4 regions of the Streptomyces sp. NPDC026417 genome follow, and region 1 is predicted to be linked to each of the others. Evidence: riboswitches for the same ligand, from Rfam matches in the RefSeq annotation. Region 1 holds a riboswitch; each other region holds the start of a gene.
The links. A riboswitch is a leader RNA that binds a small molecule or an ion and turns the genes downstream of it on or off. The one in region 1 is predicted to bind cyclic di-AMP.
Positions count from the first base shown of each region.

Region 2: linked by a shared signal. The riboswitch ahead of ACZ4NT_RS21445 (M23 family metallopeptidase) and the one ahead of ACZ4NT_RS30910 (NlpC/P60 family protein) in region 1 are both predicted to bind cyclic di-AMP.
Region 3: linked by a shared signal. The riboswitch ahead of ACZ4NT_RS26870 (LysM peptidoglycan-binding domain-containing protein) and the one ahead of ACZ4NT_RS30910 (NlpC/P60 family protein) in region 1 are both predicted to bind cyclic di-AMP.
Region 4: linked by a shared signal. The riboswitch ahead of ACZ4NT_RS02935 (hypothetical protein) and the one ahead of ACZ4NT_RS30910 (NlpC/P60 family protein) in region 1 are both predicted to bind cyclic di-AMP.

Region 1 is NZ_JBVHPY010000023.1:120,963-125,151, forward strand. It holds gene pcrA (DNA helicase PcrA) at 1-1,693, opposite strand, end outside; cyclic di-AMP (ydaO/yuaA leader) riboswitch at 2,075-2,246, shown strand; gene ACZ4NT_RS30910 (NlpC/P60 family protein) at 2,255-3,406, shown strand; gene ACZ4NT_RS30915 (hypothetical protein) at 3,546-3,899, opposite strand.
Region 2 is NZ_JBVHPY010000013.1:128,043-132,231, forward strand. It holds gene ACZ4NT_RS21435 (HPr family phosphocarrier protein) at 1-136, shown strand, start outside; gene ACZ4NT_RS21440 (GntR family transcriptional regulator) at 365-1,069, opposite strand; gene ACZ4NT_RS21445 (M23 family metallopeptidase) at 1,255-2,019, opposite strand; cyclic di-AMP (ydaO/yuaA leader) riboswitch at 2,032-2,192, opposite strand; gene ACZ4NT_RS21450 (M16 family metallopeptidase) at 2,439-3,827, opposite strand; gene ACZ4NT_RS21455 (M16 family metallopeptidase) at 3,824-4,189, opposite strand, start outside.
Region 3 is NZ_JBVHPY010000018.1:160,476-164,664, forward strand. It holds gene ACZ4NT_RS26865 (CocE/NonD family hydrolase) at 1-2,014, shown strand, start outside; cyclic di-AMP (ydaO/yuaA leader) riboswitch at 2,374-2,533, shown strand; gene ACZ4NT_RS26870 (LysM peptidoglycan-binding domain-containing protein) at 2,537-3,271, shown strand; gene ACZ4NT_RS26875 (HAD family hydrolase) at 3,265-4,146, opposite strand.
Region 4 is NZ_JBVHPY010000002.1:53,511-57,699, forward strand. It holds gene ACZ4NT_RS02925 (ATP-binding cassette domain-containing protein) at 1-370, shown strand, start outside; gene ACZ4NT_RS02930 (ABC transporter permease) at 367-1,152, shown strand; cyclic di-AMP (ydaO/yuaA leader) riboswitch at 1,482-1,626, shown strand; gene ACZ4NT_RS02935 (hypothetical protein) at 2,002-3,984, shown strand; gene ACZ4NT_RS02940 (YciI family protein) at 4,134-4,189, shown strand, end outside.

The DNA of each region.
Region 1 (4,189 bases):
GGACGGCTTCCAGGACGGTCGCCGGACCGGCGCCCGACTCGACGATTGTCCGCAGGTCCTCCATCAGCGTGTTGAACCGCTTGACGGCGTTGGTCGAGCGGGCGGCCATGCCGTACGCCTCGTCGACGCGGCGCAGCGCCTGCGGGAAGCTGATCTTCTCCCGCTGGGCGAGGGCGTCGATCATGGCCTCCGCGCGGTCGCCGATGCCGCGCTTGGGCACGTTCATGATGCGGCGCAGCGGGACCGAGTCCTCCGGGTTCGACAGCACGCGCAGATACGCGAGGACGTCCCGGACCTCCTTGCGCTCGTAGAAGCGGACGCCGCCGACGACCTTGTACGGCAGGCCGACGCGGATGAAGACCTCTTCGAAGACACGGGACTGGGCGTTCGTCCGGTAGAAGACGGCGACGTCGCCGGCCTTGGCCTCGCCCGCGTCGGTGAGGCGGTCTATCTCGTCGGCGACGAACTGCGCCTCGTCGTGCTCGGTGTCGGCGACGTAGCCGGTGATGCGGGCGCCGGCGCCGGCGTTGGTCCACAGGTTCTTGGGGCGGCGGCTCTCGTTGCGCTCGATGACGGCGTTCGCGGCGCTCAGGATCGTCTGCGTGGAGCGGTAGTTCTGCTCCAGGAGGATTGTGGTCGCGTCCGGGTAGTCCTCCTCGAACTGGAGGATGTTGCGGATCGTCGCTCCGCGGAACGCGTAGATCGACTGGTCGGCGTCACCGACGACGCACAGCTCGGCGGGCGGCAGGTCACCCTCGGCCGGGGGCACGTCCACGGGGTGCTCGCCGGTGCCGACGAGCTCGCGGACGAGGGCGTACTGCGCGTGGTTGGTGTCCTGGTACTCGTCGACGAGCACGTGGCGGAAGCGGCGGCGGTAGTGCTCGGCCACGTCGGGGAAGGCGCGCAGCAGATTGACCGTCGTCATGATCAGGTCGTCGAAGTCGAGGGCGTTGGCCTCGCGCAGGCGCGACTGGTACATGGCGTAGGCCTGGGCGAGGGTCTTCTCGAAGCCGTCGGTGGCCTGGGCGGCGAAGTCCTCCTCGTCGATCAGCTCGTTCTTCAGGTTCGAGATCTTGGCGCTGAAGGACTTGGGCGGGAAGCGCTTGGGGTCGAGGTCCAGGTCGCGGCAGACCAGGGCCATGAGGCGCTTGGAGTCGGCGGCGTCGTAGATGGAGAAGGAGGAGGTGAAGCCGAGCCTCTTCGACTCGCGGCGCAGGATGCGGACGCACGCGCTGTGGAAGGTCATCACCCACATCGCGTTCGCGCGGGGGCCGACGAGCTGCTCGACGCGCTCCTTCATCTCGCCCGCGGCCTTGTTCGTGAAGGTGATCGCGAGGATCTGGCCGGGGTGCACATGGCGCTCGCCCAGCAGATGGGCGATGCGGTGCGTGAGCACGCGGGTCTTGCCGGAGCCGGCTCCGGCCACGATGAGCAGGGGCGAGCCGGCGTGCACCACGGCCGCGCGCTGGTTCTCGTTCAGACCGTCGAGCAGCGCCGCCGGGTCCACCGCGGGGCGGACGGCGCCGTCGCGGTAGTAGCCGTCCCGGCTCGGGGGCACGTCGAAGCGGCCGCCGAACAGGTCGTCCGGAAGCTGCTCGGGCGTCCCGTCCTCGGGCGGCGGCGGGGGCTCTCCCTCGTGGGCCCCGGAGGGCTTGAGGTCCGCCAGGAAGCTGTCGTCAAAGAGGCTGCTCATCGCCTTCCGAGTCTAGGCCGCCCCACTGACACCCCGCGGCCACCTCCGGAACTCGGCCGGTTTCCGGGAGCAGGGCGGGCCGGGCAGGGGCTCCCCGCCGGGCCGGCGGACCCGCGTACGGAGGCCGCGGGACGGCACCCCTCTCGCCCTCCGGAACCGCGCTGTCACCTCCGGTGATGGCGTGAACGAGACGCACAACACGCCGGATGATTCGGGACAAGTACCGGAAAACGATCCGGACCGGCGGCTCGTCTCGGCCTCCGCGAAAAAGGTCACGGAAATGTATCGGGCATATCGAACATCAACCTTCACAGAAGCCACACGCGTTGGCTAGCGTGCCGGTCAGGCCGCCCGACCCCCACCGGCGAACGTCGCCGGGCCGCGCGGCCTCCGCCGAGTCCGGCGCGCCTGTGCGCCAGCCGGAGCCGGGGACCCACCGACCTTTGGGGTGAATCGGTCCGACCGCCTTGTCGGGCGCGGACCGTAGGGCAACCCTTCCGAACCACCCGCCCGAACCCGACAGCTAACTCGGTAGGCGGATCATGGAAGGAGTCGCCTCTCTTGGCGTCGCATCGCAAATGGCGTCCCGCGGGTACGCGCGTAGCGGGCGTACGGGCCCCGGGTCTCGCCACGGCCGCCCTCACCTCCGTGGCCCTGCTGTCGCAGACGGCGAACGCCGCGCCGGCCGAGCCCAAGCCGAGCCTGGAGGAAGTCCAGAAGAAGGTGGACGACCTCTACCACCAGGCCGAGACGGCCACCCAGAAGTACAACGCGGCCAAGGAGAAGAGCTCCAAGCAGCGCCGTCGCGTGGACACCCTCCTCGACGACGTGGCCAAGCGCACCGAGAAGCTCAACACCGCGCGCGAGGAACTGGGTTCGTACGCCGCCGCCCAGTACCGCACGGGAGCCGCCGCCCCCGACACCGCGACCCTCCTGCTCGCGGACGACCCGCAGGACTACTTCGACCAGACCCAGCTGATGAGCCGCCTGACGACTCGCCAGAAGGAGGCCGTCGACGACTACGTCACCGAGCAGGCGGCCACGACGAAGAAGCGGGCGGAGGCCTCCGAGAGCCTGGAGAAGCTGACCACCTCGCAGCGGACGCTGAAGTCGACCAAGGCGGAGGTGCAGCGCAAGCTCGCCGACGCCCGCGGACTGCTCTCGAAGCTCACGGCCGAGGAGAAGGCGCGGCTCGCGGCGATCGAGGAGAAGAAGCGGGCCGAGGCCGAGCGCAAGGCCGAGGAACTGGCCCGGCAGCAGGCCGCGGAGGAGAAGCAGCGCCAGGAGGCCGCCCCGCAGGACCAGGGGTCGACGGCGGGCAGTACGGGCGGCACGGCGGACGACGCGTCGTACGCCACCAAGGCCGACAAGGCGCTCGCGTTCGCCCGGGCGCAGATCGGCAAGCCGTACGTCTGGGGCGCGACGGGCCCGGACTCGTACGACTGCTCCGGTCTCACCCAGGCCGCCTGGAAGGCCGCCGGGGTCTCCCTGCCGCGCACCACCTGGGACCAGGTCGACGCGGGCACCACGGTCCCGCTCTCCGACATCAAGCCCGGTGACCTGGTCTTCTTCTACGACGACATCAGCCACGTCGGGCTGTACGTCGGCAACGGGATGATGATCCACGCCCCGAAGCCGGGCGCGTACGTCCGCGAGGAGTCGATCTACTACGACGGCGAGTCGTCGATCCACAGCGTGGTGCGCCCCGCCTGAGGGCGGATCCGCGGGCGGGCCGCCGCGGCCGTGTCCGGCGTGACCCGACGGTCACGCCGGGCCCGGGCCCCGGTCCGGTGCGAAGCCGGAGGCCGGGCCCGGCGAACGGGACCGGCGGTCGGCGGTCGGCGGTCGGCGGTCAGGTCCAGAGCACCGCGATGAAGATGTTCGCCGTGGTCAGCAGGCCCACCGTGGCGAAGGCGCCCTTCCCGACCTTCTCCTCGTCGCGCTTCACGTAGACGAGCCCCAGGATCACGATCAGCAGGGCGAGCTTCACGCCGATCTTGATGTTGTCGAGCGAGTTGTCGTCGGCCTGATTGAGGCCGACCAGTACGACGCCCGTGACCAGCATGGTGAGCGCGCCGTGCAGCATCGCGGGGACGAACCGGGCCGTGCCCCGGCCCATCGCCTTCATCTGGGTGAGAAAGCCGCCGAGGAGCGCGGCGATCCCGATGATGTGCAGGCCGACGAAGAGATGGATGAGTACGTCCATGGGGCCGGAGCCTAATCGGGGGCCCCGCCGCGCCCCTGCACCGCCCCCACCCCCGAGCCCGCCCGCCCGGGCCGGTTCAGCACGGGTCAGGTCGGACCAGGCCGGGTCGGTCGGGTCGGGTCGGGTCGGGTCGGGTCGGTGGGCTCATAGCACCGGCGTCCCGGGCCCCGCCCGGAGAACCGCCGCATCGGTCAGCACTCCGAGCCAAGCCGACGTCCGCGGGCCACGATCCCGGTCGCATACGGTCACCTCGCGGTCCTCTCGCGTCACTTCCGCACATGGGGTCACGG
Region 2 (4,189 bases), on a different contig from region 1:
CGCGGTCCTCGGCCTGGGCGCCCAGGGCGGCGAGGAGATCGTCCTCGCCTCCGACGCGGAGGGCGCGGACGCGGCCCTCGACCGTCTGGCCAAGCTGGTCGCCGAGGGCCTCGACGAGCTTCCCGAGACCGTCTGACGCCTTCGGACACCTCGCGTGCGGCGGAGCCGCGTCGACCCCGACCGGTCGACGCGGCTCCGCCGTTTTGCGCCTCGCTCCGCGCCTCGGGGGCATTTCCCGTACGCCGCCCGCACACCTCGTCACGGGCATACGAAAAAGGCACGCCCAGGAATTCCGGGCGCGCGAGAAAAGCGGCAGCGGAAATAGACCTCCGCCGGATATCCCTCTTTGTATACGGCGTTCGTGTTAATGCCGCAGGCTCGACATGTTTACGGGATGTTGCGAAGTCCTCACACGGTCGCGGCGGTCCGCCAGGTCTCCCCCACCGGGAAAGCGGAAGCGGTGCGCGGAGCCGGCGCGCTCGGTGTGCAGCGCGGTGATCGCGCGCGCCCGTTCACTGTCCCCGCGTGCGACGGCGTCCACGATGCCGCCGTGCTCGGCCCACGAGTCCGCGGGGTCGGCGGGTGCCTCGACCGCGTACATCCAGGCGATCTTGTGCCGCAGCTGGGCCAGCGTCGAGGTCAGCGCCGGGCTCCCGGAGGCCTGCGCGAGCGTCTCGTGGAACCAGCCCCCCAGTGAGCGCAGATCCTCGCTGTGCCCCCTCCTGGCCCGCTCCTGGCCCAGCCTGACCAGGCCCCGCAGCACCTTGAGGTGGGCCTCGGTGCGCCGCTGCGCGGCCCGCGCGGCCCCCAGGGGCTCCAGCAGCATCCGCATCTCCAGGAGGTCCGTGGCCTCCTGCTCGGTGGGCTCCGCCACGCACGCGCCCGCGTGCCGCCGGGTGACGACGAACCCCTCGGCCTCCAGGGTGCGCAGGGCCTCCCGCACGGGGACCCGCGAGACGCCGTAGCGGCGGGCGAGGAGTTCCTCGGTCAGTCGGCTGCCGCGCTCGTAGACACCCGCGACGATGTCATCACGGATCGCCGTGCACACCGAGTGCGCCGGAATGCGCATGAGCGGACCTCCGCCTTAATCCTCGCGAAACGCGGTCGATTGACACCTGTTCAGTGACTCTATTGCAGCGGGACGGAATTTCCGATGGCGGACCGGAATCCAGGGATATTTTTTGGACAGACGCCCGTTCGAAACGACGAAGACCCCGGCTCGTCGAGCCGGGGTCTTCGGAAGTCGTACGCGGGTCAGAGGCTGACGCCGTGCGAGCGGAGGTAGGAGACGGGGTCGATGTCCGAGCCGTACTCGGCCGTCGTACGGGCCTCGAAGTGGAGGTGGGGCCCGGTGGTGTTGCCGGTGGAACCGGAGAGGGCTATCTGCTGGCCCGGCGTGACGGTCTGCCCCTGGGTGACGCTGATGGACGACAGGTGGCCGTACATGGTGTACGTCCCGTCGAGCATCTTGATGACGACCTGGTTGCCGTAGGCGCCGCCCCAGCCGGTCGTCACGACGGTGCCGGAACCGACGGCGTGGACCACGGTGCCGGAGGCGGCGTGGAAGTCCACGCCGGTGTGGCTGCCGGAGGACCAGAGGCTGCCGCCGGTCTTGTAGCCGGTGGAGACGTAGGAGCCGGAGATCGGCGAGACGAACGTGTTGAGGCGCTTGCGCTCGGCGGCGCGGGCGGCACGGACCTTCGCCTCGCGCTCCTTCTTGGCCTCGGCCACGGCCCGCTTCCTCGCGGCCTCCTCGGCCTTCTTCAGCGCCGCCGCCTCTTCGGCGGCGTGCTGCTGGGCGGCGGCCTGCGCGTCGATCTGCTCGGCGACCGTGTCGCCGATGGTGACGGCCTGGGTGAATCCGGTCTGCTGGACCGAGGCCTCCGCTGCGAACGCGGGGGCGGCCAGGGTTCCGATGACACCGGTGGTGGTGAGCGCCGCCACGCCTGCCGCACTCTTGGTCGTGCGCGTGATCCGGCTGGGACGACGATGCTTCCCGGTGGCACGGGTGAACGCCATGTAGGGGCTGTTCCTTTCCTTCCCTCTCGCCTACCGGGTTAGCTGACGGGTTCGGAGCAGGAAGGTCTCCTACGGGCCCCCTTGCGGGAAGGGCGCCCGATTCACCCCAGGGACTGCGATGGGTCCCCGGCTCCCCTGGCTCGCGCCGTACGGGGACTCGGCGATGACTGCCCGGTGCCGCGGGCGCGGCGCACTGCCTGACGAACAGCCGGATTGACGCTAAGGGGGGCGTCTTTCGATCGACAAACGGATCGGGGTTTTTGTAGTGCACGCCACAGGGCAGAAGGGCCGCCTCCTAGCAATACGGACATAACGCGGACGAACTCGGGTAAGCGCGCGCGGAATCCCCGATGGACGGCGGGCAAACGCAGGGACCCCGGCGACTCATCGGTCACCGGGGTCCCTGCGTCCACGCGGCTCTACTCGGCCCGTACGACGCTCACTTCACCGATCCCGAGGGCCCGCACGGGCTCGGCGATCTGCGCGGCGTCGCCGACCAGGACGGTCACCAGACGGTCGACCGGGAAGGCGTTCACGACGGCCGCCGTGGCCTCCACGGTGCCGGTCGCGGCGAGCTGCTGATACAGCGTCGCCTGGTAGTCGTCCGGCAGATGCTGCTCGACCTGGTCCGCGAGGGTGCTCGCGACCGCGGCCGCCGTCTCGAACTTGAGCGGGGCGACCCCCACCAGGTTCTGCACGGCGACGTCGCGCTCGGCGTCCGTCAGCCCCTCCGCGGCGAGGGTGCGCAGCACCTTCCAGAGGTCGTCGAGAGCCGGGCCGGTGTTGGGCGTGTCGACCGATCCGCTGATGGCGAGCATCGCGGCGCCCGAGCCGTCCGGAGCCGAGCGCAGCACCTGGCCGAACGACCGCACCCCGTAGGTGTATCCCTTCTCCTCGCGCAGGACGCGGTCCAGACGCGAGGTGAGGGTGCCGCCGAGGCAGTAGGTGCCGAGCACCTGGGCGGGCCACACGCGGTCGTGCCGGTCGGCTCCGACGCGTCCGATGAGCAGCTGCGTCTGGACGGCTCCGGGGCGGTCCACGACGACGACCCGGCCCGTGTCGTCGGCGGTCACCGGCGGCACCGGGCGCGGCTCGGCGGTCGAGCCGGTCCAGGTGCCGAGCGTGTCGGCGAGCAGCGCGTCCAGGTCGAGGTCGGTGAGGTCGCCGACCACCACGGCGGTGCCGGTCGCGGGGCGGACGTGCTTCTCGTAGAAGGCGCGTACGGCCGCCGCGTCGATCTTCTGGACCGTCGCCTCGGTGCCCTGGCGCGGGCGCGACATGCGCGAGTCGGCCGGGAACAGCTCCTTGGAGAGCTCCTTGGCGGCACGGCGGGCCGGGTTGGCGGTCTCGTGCGGGATCTCGTCCAGCCGGTTGCGCACCAGGCGCTCGATCTCGCTGTCCGCGAAGGCCGGTGCCCGCAGCGCGTCGGCGAGCAGGCCGAGCGCCTTCGGCAGCCGGGAGACCGGGACTTCGAGCGAGACGCGCACGCCCGGGTGGTCGGCGTGCGAGTCGAGGGTGGCGCCGCAGCGCTCCAGCTCGGCGGCGAACTCCTCGGCCGAGTGCTTGTCCGTGCCCTCGGAGAAGGCGCGGGACATGATCGTGGCGACACCATCGAGGCCCGCGGGCTCGGCCTCCAGGGGCGCGTCGACGAGCACCTCGACAGCCACCACCTGCTGGCCGGGGCGGTGGCAGCGCAGCACCGTCAGGCCGTTGTCGAGCGTGCCGCGCTCGGGTGCCGGGAACGCCCAGGGCCGGGCCTCGCCGGCCTGCGGCTGGGGGTGGAACTCCATGGTCGCGAGCTCGGTCACTTGGCCGACTCCTCGTCCTCGTCGGTGGCTTCGGCAGCCTGCGCCTCTTCGGCGGCGACGGGCTCGTAGACGAGCACCGCGCGGTTGTCGGGGCGCAGCCGGGCCTTGGCGACCTCCTGCACCTCCTCGGGGGTGACGGCCAGGACCCGCTGCACGGCGGTCAGGGCCAGCTGCGGGTCGCCGAACAGGACGGCGTACCGGCACAGTTCGTCCGCGCGGCCGGCGACGGTGCTCAGCCGGTCCAGCCACTCGCGCTCCAACTGGGCCTGGGCGCGCTCCATCTCCTCGGTGGTGGGGCCCTCCTCGGCGAACCGGGCGAGCTCCTCGTCGACGGCGGCCTCGATGACCGGGACCTCGACGTC
Region 3 (4,189 bases), on a different contig from region 1:
GCGGCTGTACGCACGGGTGTGGCGCCCGGTCACCGACGAGCCGGTACCGGCGCTGCTGGAGTACCTCCCGCACCGCCTGACGGACCGGACCGCGCCCCGCGACTGGCAGCGCCACCCCTGGTACGCGGGCCACGGCTACGCGTCGGTGCGCGTGGACGTCCGCGGCCACGGCAACTCGGAGGGCCTGCCGGCGGACGAGCACGCCCCCGGGGAGGCCCTCGACGGGGCCGAGGTCGTCCGGTGGCTCGCCGACCAGCCGTGGTGCAGCGGCAGCGTCGGCATGTTCGGCCTGTCCTGGGGCGGGCTCGACTCCCTCCGCGTCGCGGCCCTCGCACCCGGACCGCTCAAGGCGGTCGTCGCGGTCTGCTCGACGGACGACCGCTACGACAACGACCGGCATTACCTGGGCGGTTCCGTCCTCGCCTGCGGCCTGCACGCCCGGGCGGCGGCGATGCTCGCCTTCGCCTCCCGGCCGCCGGACCCGCGGCACGTCGGCCAGGTGATGTGGCGCGACATGTGGGTGAAGCGGCTGGCGGCCGTGGAGCCACCCGTCCACGCCTGGCTCGCGCACCAGACCCGGGACGCGTACTGGCGGAGCGGCGGCGTGCGCGAGGACTACGGGTCGGTCCGGGCCGCGGTACTGGCGGTCGGCGGCTGGCACGACCCGTACCGGGACACCGTCCTGCGGCTGGTGGAGTACCTCCCGGCCGACCGCGTACGGGGCCTGATCGGACCCTGGTCGCACCAGTACCCCGACCGGGGGCTGCCGCCCGGCCCCGCGATCGGCTTCCTGCAGGAGACGCTGCGCTGGTGGGACCACTGGCTGAAGCCGGGCCCGGACGGCGTCGGCACCTCGGACGGGGACGGCACCGACGGACGGGCCCGCACCGACGGCAGGGACGGCACCGACGGCAGGGACGGCACCGCCGACGTGATGTCCGAACCGCTGCTGCGCGCGTACATCACCGATTCGCACCGGCCGGCCACGGTCTACCCGGACCTGCCCGGCCGCTGGGTGGGGGACGACGCCTGGCCCCCGCCGTCGGTGACACCGGTGTCGTACGCGCTTCAGGGCGTGCCCGTACCGGTGCGCTCGCCCCTGCACACGGGCCTGGACGCCGGCCGCTTCCTCCCCCTCGGCGGCGACGCCGACCTGCCGCCCGACCAGCGGGACGAGGACGCGAAGTCGGCGTGCTTCGAGTTCGAGGTGCGGGAGGAGACCTGGGTGCTGGGCCGCCCGCGGGTCCGGCTGCGGCTGACCTCGCCGGTGCCGCGCGGGCAGGTGATCGCGCGGGTCTGCGACGTGTTCCCGGACGGTGCGTCGACGCTCGTCACGCGCGGCGTGCTGAACCTCTCCGCCCGGGAGGGCACGGACCGGGTGGTGGAGTGGCCGCCCGGCGCCACGCAGGAGGTGGCCTTCGAGCTGACCGCCATCGGCCACGCCTTCCCCCCGGGCCACCGCATCCGGCTGTCGGTCTCCTCGGCCTACTGGCCGTGGGTCTGGCCCCAGCCGGGCTCGGACGCCGGCTTCACGCTGCACCCGGAGGGCAGTTCGCTGGAACTTCCGGTACGAGCCAGGGAGTTGGACCCCTCGGTGACCTTCGAGGAGGCGGAGGAGGCACCGCCGCTCGGCGCGGTGGTCCCGGCCACGCTGGACGAACCCCGCCCGGAACGGCTGGTCGTGCGGGACGTCGCCGCGGGCACCTGGCGACTGGAGGTGGACCCGCGCCAGGGCGGCACCCGCGTGTACCCCGACGGCCTCGAAGTCACCGAGGACGCCCTGGAGACGTACACCACGGACGAGTCGGACCCGCTCTCCGCCCGCGCCCGCGCCGACTGGTCGATCCGGTTCCACCGGCCGGAGGACTCCTGGCACGCCCACGTGGAGACCCACTCCGAAATCACCTGCGACGCAAGGGACTTCGTCACCCGGAACGAGGTCGTCTGCAAGGACGGCGACGAGGTCGTCTTCCACCGCACCTGGGAGAGGCGCATCCCGCGCACGGCCGGCTAGCCCTCCGCCGCCGCGCCCGACGGGCCGACGAACGGAGCCGGCGCGCGGGAGCGGCCGGTGTCCGGCCGCCCGGTCGGTGCCTGTAATGCCCGAGTTGGCCGCATCGCGCCCCATTGATGGGGCTTGGTTGCGTGAAATGGGTCACGCGGCAATGGATCTTCCGGCTCGGCGGGCCGGACAAGTCTCCATTTGCTAAAGGCAAGTTGAGTTTCACGTTCCGGTCTAATCGGACTATTTCCCCCCTGCTCAGAGGTAGATCAAAAGCCCTGCGATGGGAAATCGGGCCTTGTTTCGGACATGTGCTCTCGCATACGTTCCAGTCGATCCGAGCGGACCCGCCTAATCCTGCCGCCGCTCGGTGACCCCACCCACCCACGCACGGCAGGAGCGGGGGACCCAGGTAAGCCGCCGATCCGGACGCACCGGAGCGGCTCGGGGTGAAGTCGCGCGTCACCGTGCGGCCGGGCAACTCCAGCCCGAACCCGACAGCTCACCTCGCAGGCACCGGAGAGGAAATTCGCCATGGCCGCTCGCGGCAAGCACCGTCGTCCCAGAAACAACGCCCTCACCCGCGGGCTCGTCGCCGTCGGAACGGGCGGAGCCGCGCTCGTGCTCCCCGTCATCGGCGCGACCGGCGCCCAGGCGGCGCAGCCGGCGCAGGCCGCGCAGTCCGCACCGGCCGCGGTCCCGCAGGTCCAGCTCGTCACCTACAAGGTGGCCCTGGGCGACACCCTGTCCAAGATCGCCCGCGAGCACGCCAAGGGCAGCGACTGGAAGAAGCTGTACGAGGCCAACCGCGCGGTCATCGGCAGCGACCCGTCGCTGATCCGGCCGGGCCTGAAGCTGACGGTCGGCACGAAGACCGTCGGGGGAACCGCGAAGGCGGCCACCGCGACGGCCAAGAGCGCCGCCGCCCCCGCGGCCGCGAAGACCTACACGAACGACCTGGACGGCTGGATCAAGGAAGCCCTGGACATCATGTCCCAGAAGGGCATCCCGGGCAGCTACGAGGGCATCCACCGCAACGTCATGCGCGAGTCGTCCGGCAACCCGCAGGCCATCAACAACTGGGACTCCAACGCCGTGGCCGGCACGCCGTCCAAGGGTCTCCTCCAGGTCATCGACCCGACCTTCGCCGCGTACCACGTGGACGGCACGTCGATGGACCCGTACGACCCCGTCGCGAACATCACGGCGGCCTGCAACTACGCCGCCGACAAGTACGGCTCGATCGACAACGTCTTCGGCGCCTACTGAGCCGCACGGTGCAGGGCGCCCGCCGCGCCCTGCACCGGCACGGCCGCTGCCGTTCCCCGGTCCCGAGGGCCGGGGAACAGCCGTTCCAGGACCACGGCGATGCCGTCCTCCTCGTTCGACAGGGTGATCTCGTCGGCGACCGCCTTGAGTTCGGGATGTGCGTTGGCCATGGCGACGCCGCGGGCCGCCCAGTCGAACATGGGAAGGTCGTTGGGCATGTCACCGAAGGCGATCGTGTCCGCCGGCGACAGGCCCAGGTGTCCGGCGGCGAGCGCGAGACCCGTCGCCTTGGTCACGCCACATGGCTGGAGTTCGACGGTGCCGGGCCCCGACATGGTGACCGTCGCCAGTGAACCGACCGTCGCTCTGGCCACCGACGCCAACTCGTCGTCGGACAGCGCGGAGTGGCGGAGCAGCACCTTGCTGATCGGCTCCGCCCAGAGGTCGTCGCGCCGCCGCACCCGCACCGCGGGCAGGGTCGGGTGCGGCATCAGGTAGCCGGGCTCGATGAGCGTGAGCCCGTCCACTCCGTCCTGGTCCACGGCCGCGAAGACCTGACCGACCTCGGCCTCGATCTTGCCGAGCGCGGTCTCGGCCAGCTCACGGTCCAGGGTCACCGACCACAGCAGACGGCCGGCCCCGGCGTCGTACAGCTGCGCGCCCTGCCCGCACACCGCCAGCCCCTCGCTGCCGAGTTCGGCGAGCAGCGGACGCACCCGGGGTGCCGGGCGGCCGGTCACCACGAGATGCCGGGCCCCCGCCTCGGCCACCCGCGCCAGCGCGGCCCGCGACCGGTCGGAGAGGGTGTCGTCGCCGCGCAGCAGCGTTCCGTCCAGGTCAGTGGCGATGAGTGAATATGCAGTCGGAGCGGCCATGATCCGAAGAATACGGATCGAACGTCCCAACGGCCCGGCGTGA
Region 4 (4,189 bases), on a different contig from region 1:
GGAGGAGGCGGACGAACTCGCCGACACCATCGCGGTGCTGCACGACGGCAGAATCGCCGCCGAAGGCACCGCGGAGGAGTTGAAGCGGCTCGTCCCGGGCGGACACGTACGCCTCCGCTTCACCGACCCCACCGCCTACCGGAACGCCGCCGACGCCCTCGACGCGGCCACCCGAGACGACAACTCCCTCGCGCTCCGGATCCCCAGCGACGGAACCCAGCGCGAACTGCGTTCCATCCTCGACTGGTTGGACGCGGCCGGTGTCGAGGCCGACGAACTGACCGTGCACACCCCCGACCTCGACGACGTCTTCTTCGCCCTGACCGGCGACACCACCGTGCCGAACCAGCCCAAGGAGACTGTCCGATGAGCTCCCTCTCCCTCGCCGTACGCGACTCGTCCACGATGCTGCGCCGCAACCTCCTGCACGCCCGCCGCTACCCCTCCCTCACCCTGAACCTGCTGCTGACACCGATCGTCCTGCTGCTGCTCTTCGTGTACGTATTCGGCGACGTGATGAGCGCCGGCATCGGAGGCGGCGGAGCCGACCGCTCCGCCTATATCGCCTACGTCGTCCCGGGCATCCTGATGATGACCATCGGCGGCACCGCGGTCGGCACGGCGGTGTCCGTCTGCAACGACATGACCGAGGGCATCGTCGCCCGGTTCCGCACCATGGCCATCCACCGCGGGTCGGTGATCACCGGGCACGTCATCGGCAGCGTGGTGCAGGCGGTCCTGAGCGTGGTCCTCGTCGGCGGTGTCGCCGTGGCCATCGGCTTCCGCTCGACGGACGCCACCGCCCTGGAATGGCTCGCGGCACTCGGCCTGCTCTCGCTCGTCGCCACGGCACTCACCTGGATCGCCGTCGGGATGGGCCTGGTCAGTCCGAACGTCGAAGCTGCCAGCAACAACGCACTGCCGTTGGTCGTCCTGCCGCTCATCTCCAGCGCCTTCGTCCCGCTCGACTCGATGCCCGGCTGGTTCCAGCCGATCGCCGAGTACCAGCCCTTCACCCCGGCCATCGAAACCCTGCGCGGGCTCCTCCTCGGCACCGAGATCGGCCACAACGGGTGGCTCGCCCTCGCCTGGTGCCTCGCTCTCTCCGCGCTCGGTCACCGCTGGTCGAAGGCGGCCTTCGACCGCGCTTAGAAGTAGCCGGGCGAGCCGGCGAGAGCGGCTCCCCCGCCCCACGGCGGCGTGCCCCGACCGATGGTCGGAGCACGCCCCGCCGTCGTGTTCCGGGCGGATGGCTCAGGCGAGCAGGCTCTCGATCGAGGGTGCGCTTATCAGATCGTCCATGGCGCCGGACGCGATGTCGCTCGATCACCACGAGCTACAGAGCCCCGGCTGCCCATGTGGCAGTCGGGGCTCTGCGTCATCTCTGCGGCAGGGGCGAAATGAGTGCGGTGCATTCACACGGCGTGCGAGTGCGGATGCGCTCCCTGCGCTTCAACGCGCGCTGTCCGGGGCCCGTTCAAGCCTTTACATTGCCTGCAACGGAGGCGGGGAACCGAACGTACCCGGGGCGAATCGACAGGCGTAGCCGCAGGAGGCGGGGTGCCGTCGTAGGGCGAAAGTCGTCCGAGTCCGACAGCTAACCCGCTAGGCGCCGTGATCACTCAGAGCCGAGTCCGTCAACACCGTGCAGTCACGCGTGTCGATGAGACTTGGAGAAGTTCGCATGTTCGCGCTTCCCGCGCTACCCCTCAGGGCGGTAGCCGCAGTCACGGCCATACTGTGCGCCATCGGCCTCATATGCATGATCCTCCTGATGGCTCCCACCTGGATTCTCTGGCCCCTCTTGTCGGCGGATCGCCGGGCAGACCTCCTCCGCCTGGTCGCCGCGTGGACAACGTGGGTCAGCGCGGTGATCCACCATCGAGCCCCACCAGTCGAGGTCTCACCGGCGCGGCAGAACCGACCAAAACGTACCCGCGGGGAGGCGGCAGACTCTCAAGTGAACGTCCCGCAAGGAAGGCGTGCCCTAAAGTCACGCGGGTGAGGGTGGGGGCGGACACGGTCGACTGGACGGTGCTGGAGCACAACTACGGGTCGGCCGAGGACGTACCGGACCTGCTCGAACGGTGCGCGGGACCGGATGCGCGGGACGCCGACAATGCGGCGGACGAGTTGCTCAACCTGCTTTTTCATCAAGGCGGTTGGATCTGCTCCGCCGCCTCGGCCGCGCTGCCGTTCCTGGTCCGCCTGGCCGGGGCGGCCGAGGTGCCGAGCCGGGGCCCGCTTCTGGAGATCCTCGCCATGCTGGCCGGAGAGGCCCGGCAGGTCCAGGAACGCTTCATCGACCCGGCGTGGCCGCCCGCGTGGGAACGGGCCCTGCCCGAGGTACTGGCGCTGCTGGACGACGCCGAGCCCTTCGTCCGACGCGCGGCGGCCGATGTCGTCGCCGTCTGCGGCAGCCCCGGTGAGCTGACCCTGCCGGCGCTGCTGCGGTGCTGGTACGGGGAGGACGACGCGGTGACCCGTCTGGAGCTCGTCCTGGCTCCGGGCCGGGCGTCCCGGACGGAACCGGCAGGTCCTCGCGCCGTCGAAGCCCGCGCTCTGCTGGACGAGCTGGTCGACGCCCGCGAGGCACAGGTACGGCTGGCGGCGGTGCACGCGCTGGCGCCCGCCCGGCCGGATCTCCCGGCCGAGCGTCTGGACGTCCTGCTCGAAGCGGTCCGGGATCCCGGTGTCGAGTTGTGGCGGCGGACGAGTTCGGTGCAGACCGGGATCACGGGCGTCCACCTCTGGACGGCTGCGCTGCTCACCGGGCCGTCCCCCGCCTTCACCCTGGGACTGCTGGCCGAGCATCCCGTCGACGAGCAGCGGGTCGGCGCCCTGGCCCAGGCGGGCCGGCTCCTGGGCCGGTGGCGTTCGCCCACCGGTGCGGTGCTGCCGGCGGTCGCGGCGCGGCTGGACGACCCCGCCGCCGAAGTCCGTTTCCGCGCGGTCGAGTTGATGGCGTGCCTCGGCCTCGCGGCCGCCGAGCACGCGGACGAGGTCGCCGGGCTGCTCGACGACGGCACCGTGCGGTCCGACCGGATACGGGAGACCGTGGCGGAGGCCGCGCTCTGGGCGCTGGCCCGCATGAACGATCCTCGCTGTCTGCCGGGCGTCGGCGAACTGATCGCCGGACGGGCGACCGGATTCGCGTCGGCCACCGCCATGTACTCCCCCGGTGACTGGCACCACGTGGTCCTGCCCGCGCCCTGGGAGGTGCTGGCACCCCTGCGGGACCATGCCGGCGCGCTCCTGCCGGTGATCCGCGACGAGCTTCACGCCGGCACCGACGCCAGAAGGCTCGCCTGGCTGTGCGACGTGCTCGCCGACTGGGGCAGTGCCGCCGAGGCGGTGGTTCCACACCTGGTGGGACTGTTGGCGGACGACCGGACCTGGGCCCCCGCAGCGACCGCGCTGGCGGGGATCGGCAGGGCGGACGACGATGCCCGCGCCCTGCTCACCCCACGGTTGGGCACCGGCGGCGACCAGACGGAACTCGCAGCCTGGGCGTACTGGCGGACGGGCGGGGATCCCGCACCGGCCCTCGCCGTGCTCGGCCCCGCCGCCACCGAGAAGCGCTTCGCGCACCGCGCCGTACGCAGACTCGCCGACCTCGGTCCGCACGCGGGCGTCCTCGCCGACAGGCTCCGGACGATGACCTCCGACGCCGATCGCTGGACCGCCGTCACGGCCGCGTACGCCCTGTGGACGGCCACCGGCGACACCGAGAACCCGGTCCGCACCCTGACGAGTGCCGTGGCAGGGCTGGCCGAGGGCACCTTTCTGCCGGTCATGCTTCCTGCGGTGCGGCACCTGACCCGGATCGGCGGTCCCGCGGAGCCGGCCGCACACCTCCTGGCCGGTGTCGCCGGTCTCGATGAGCGGCTGCGCCACGACGGCGGCTGGCGGGGCTTCACCCAGGACGAGGCCATCCGCACCGCGGTCGACGAACTGACTGCCGCATCCGGCCGCGGCACCTGACGCACCAGGGCCCGGCGCACCGCGGGACGCACCATCCCGGGCCACGCCGGGTCCAGGTCGCACAGCCTGCAGCCGCGTCGGCGTCACCGAACGCCGTTCAGGCACCCGAGTGTTGAGATGCCACCGGATGTCGGACAGAGTCTGTGCGCATGGAGTTCTTCTGCTTCCACCGCGACCGCCCTGATACCGCCGCCCTGCGCGACAA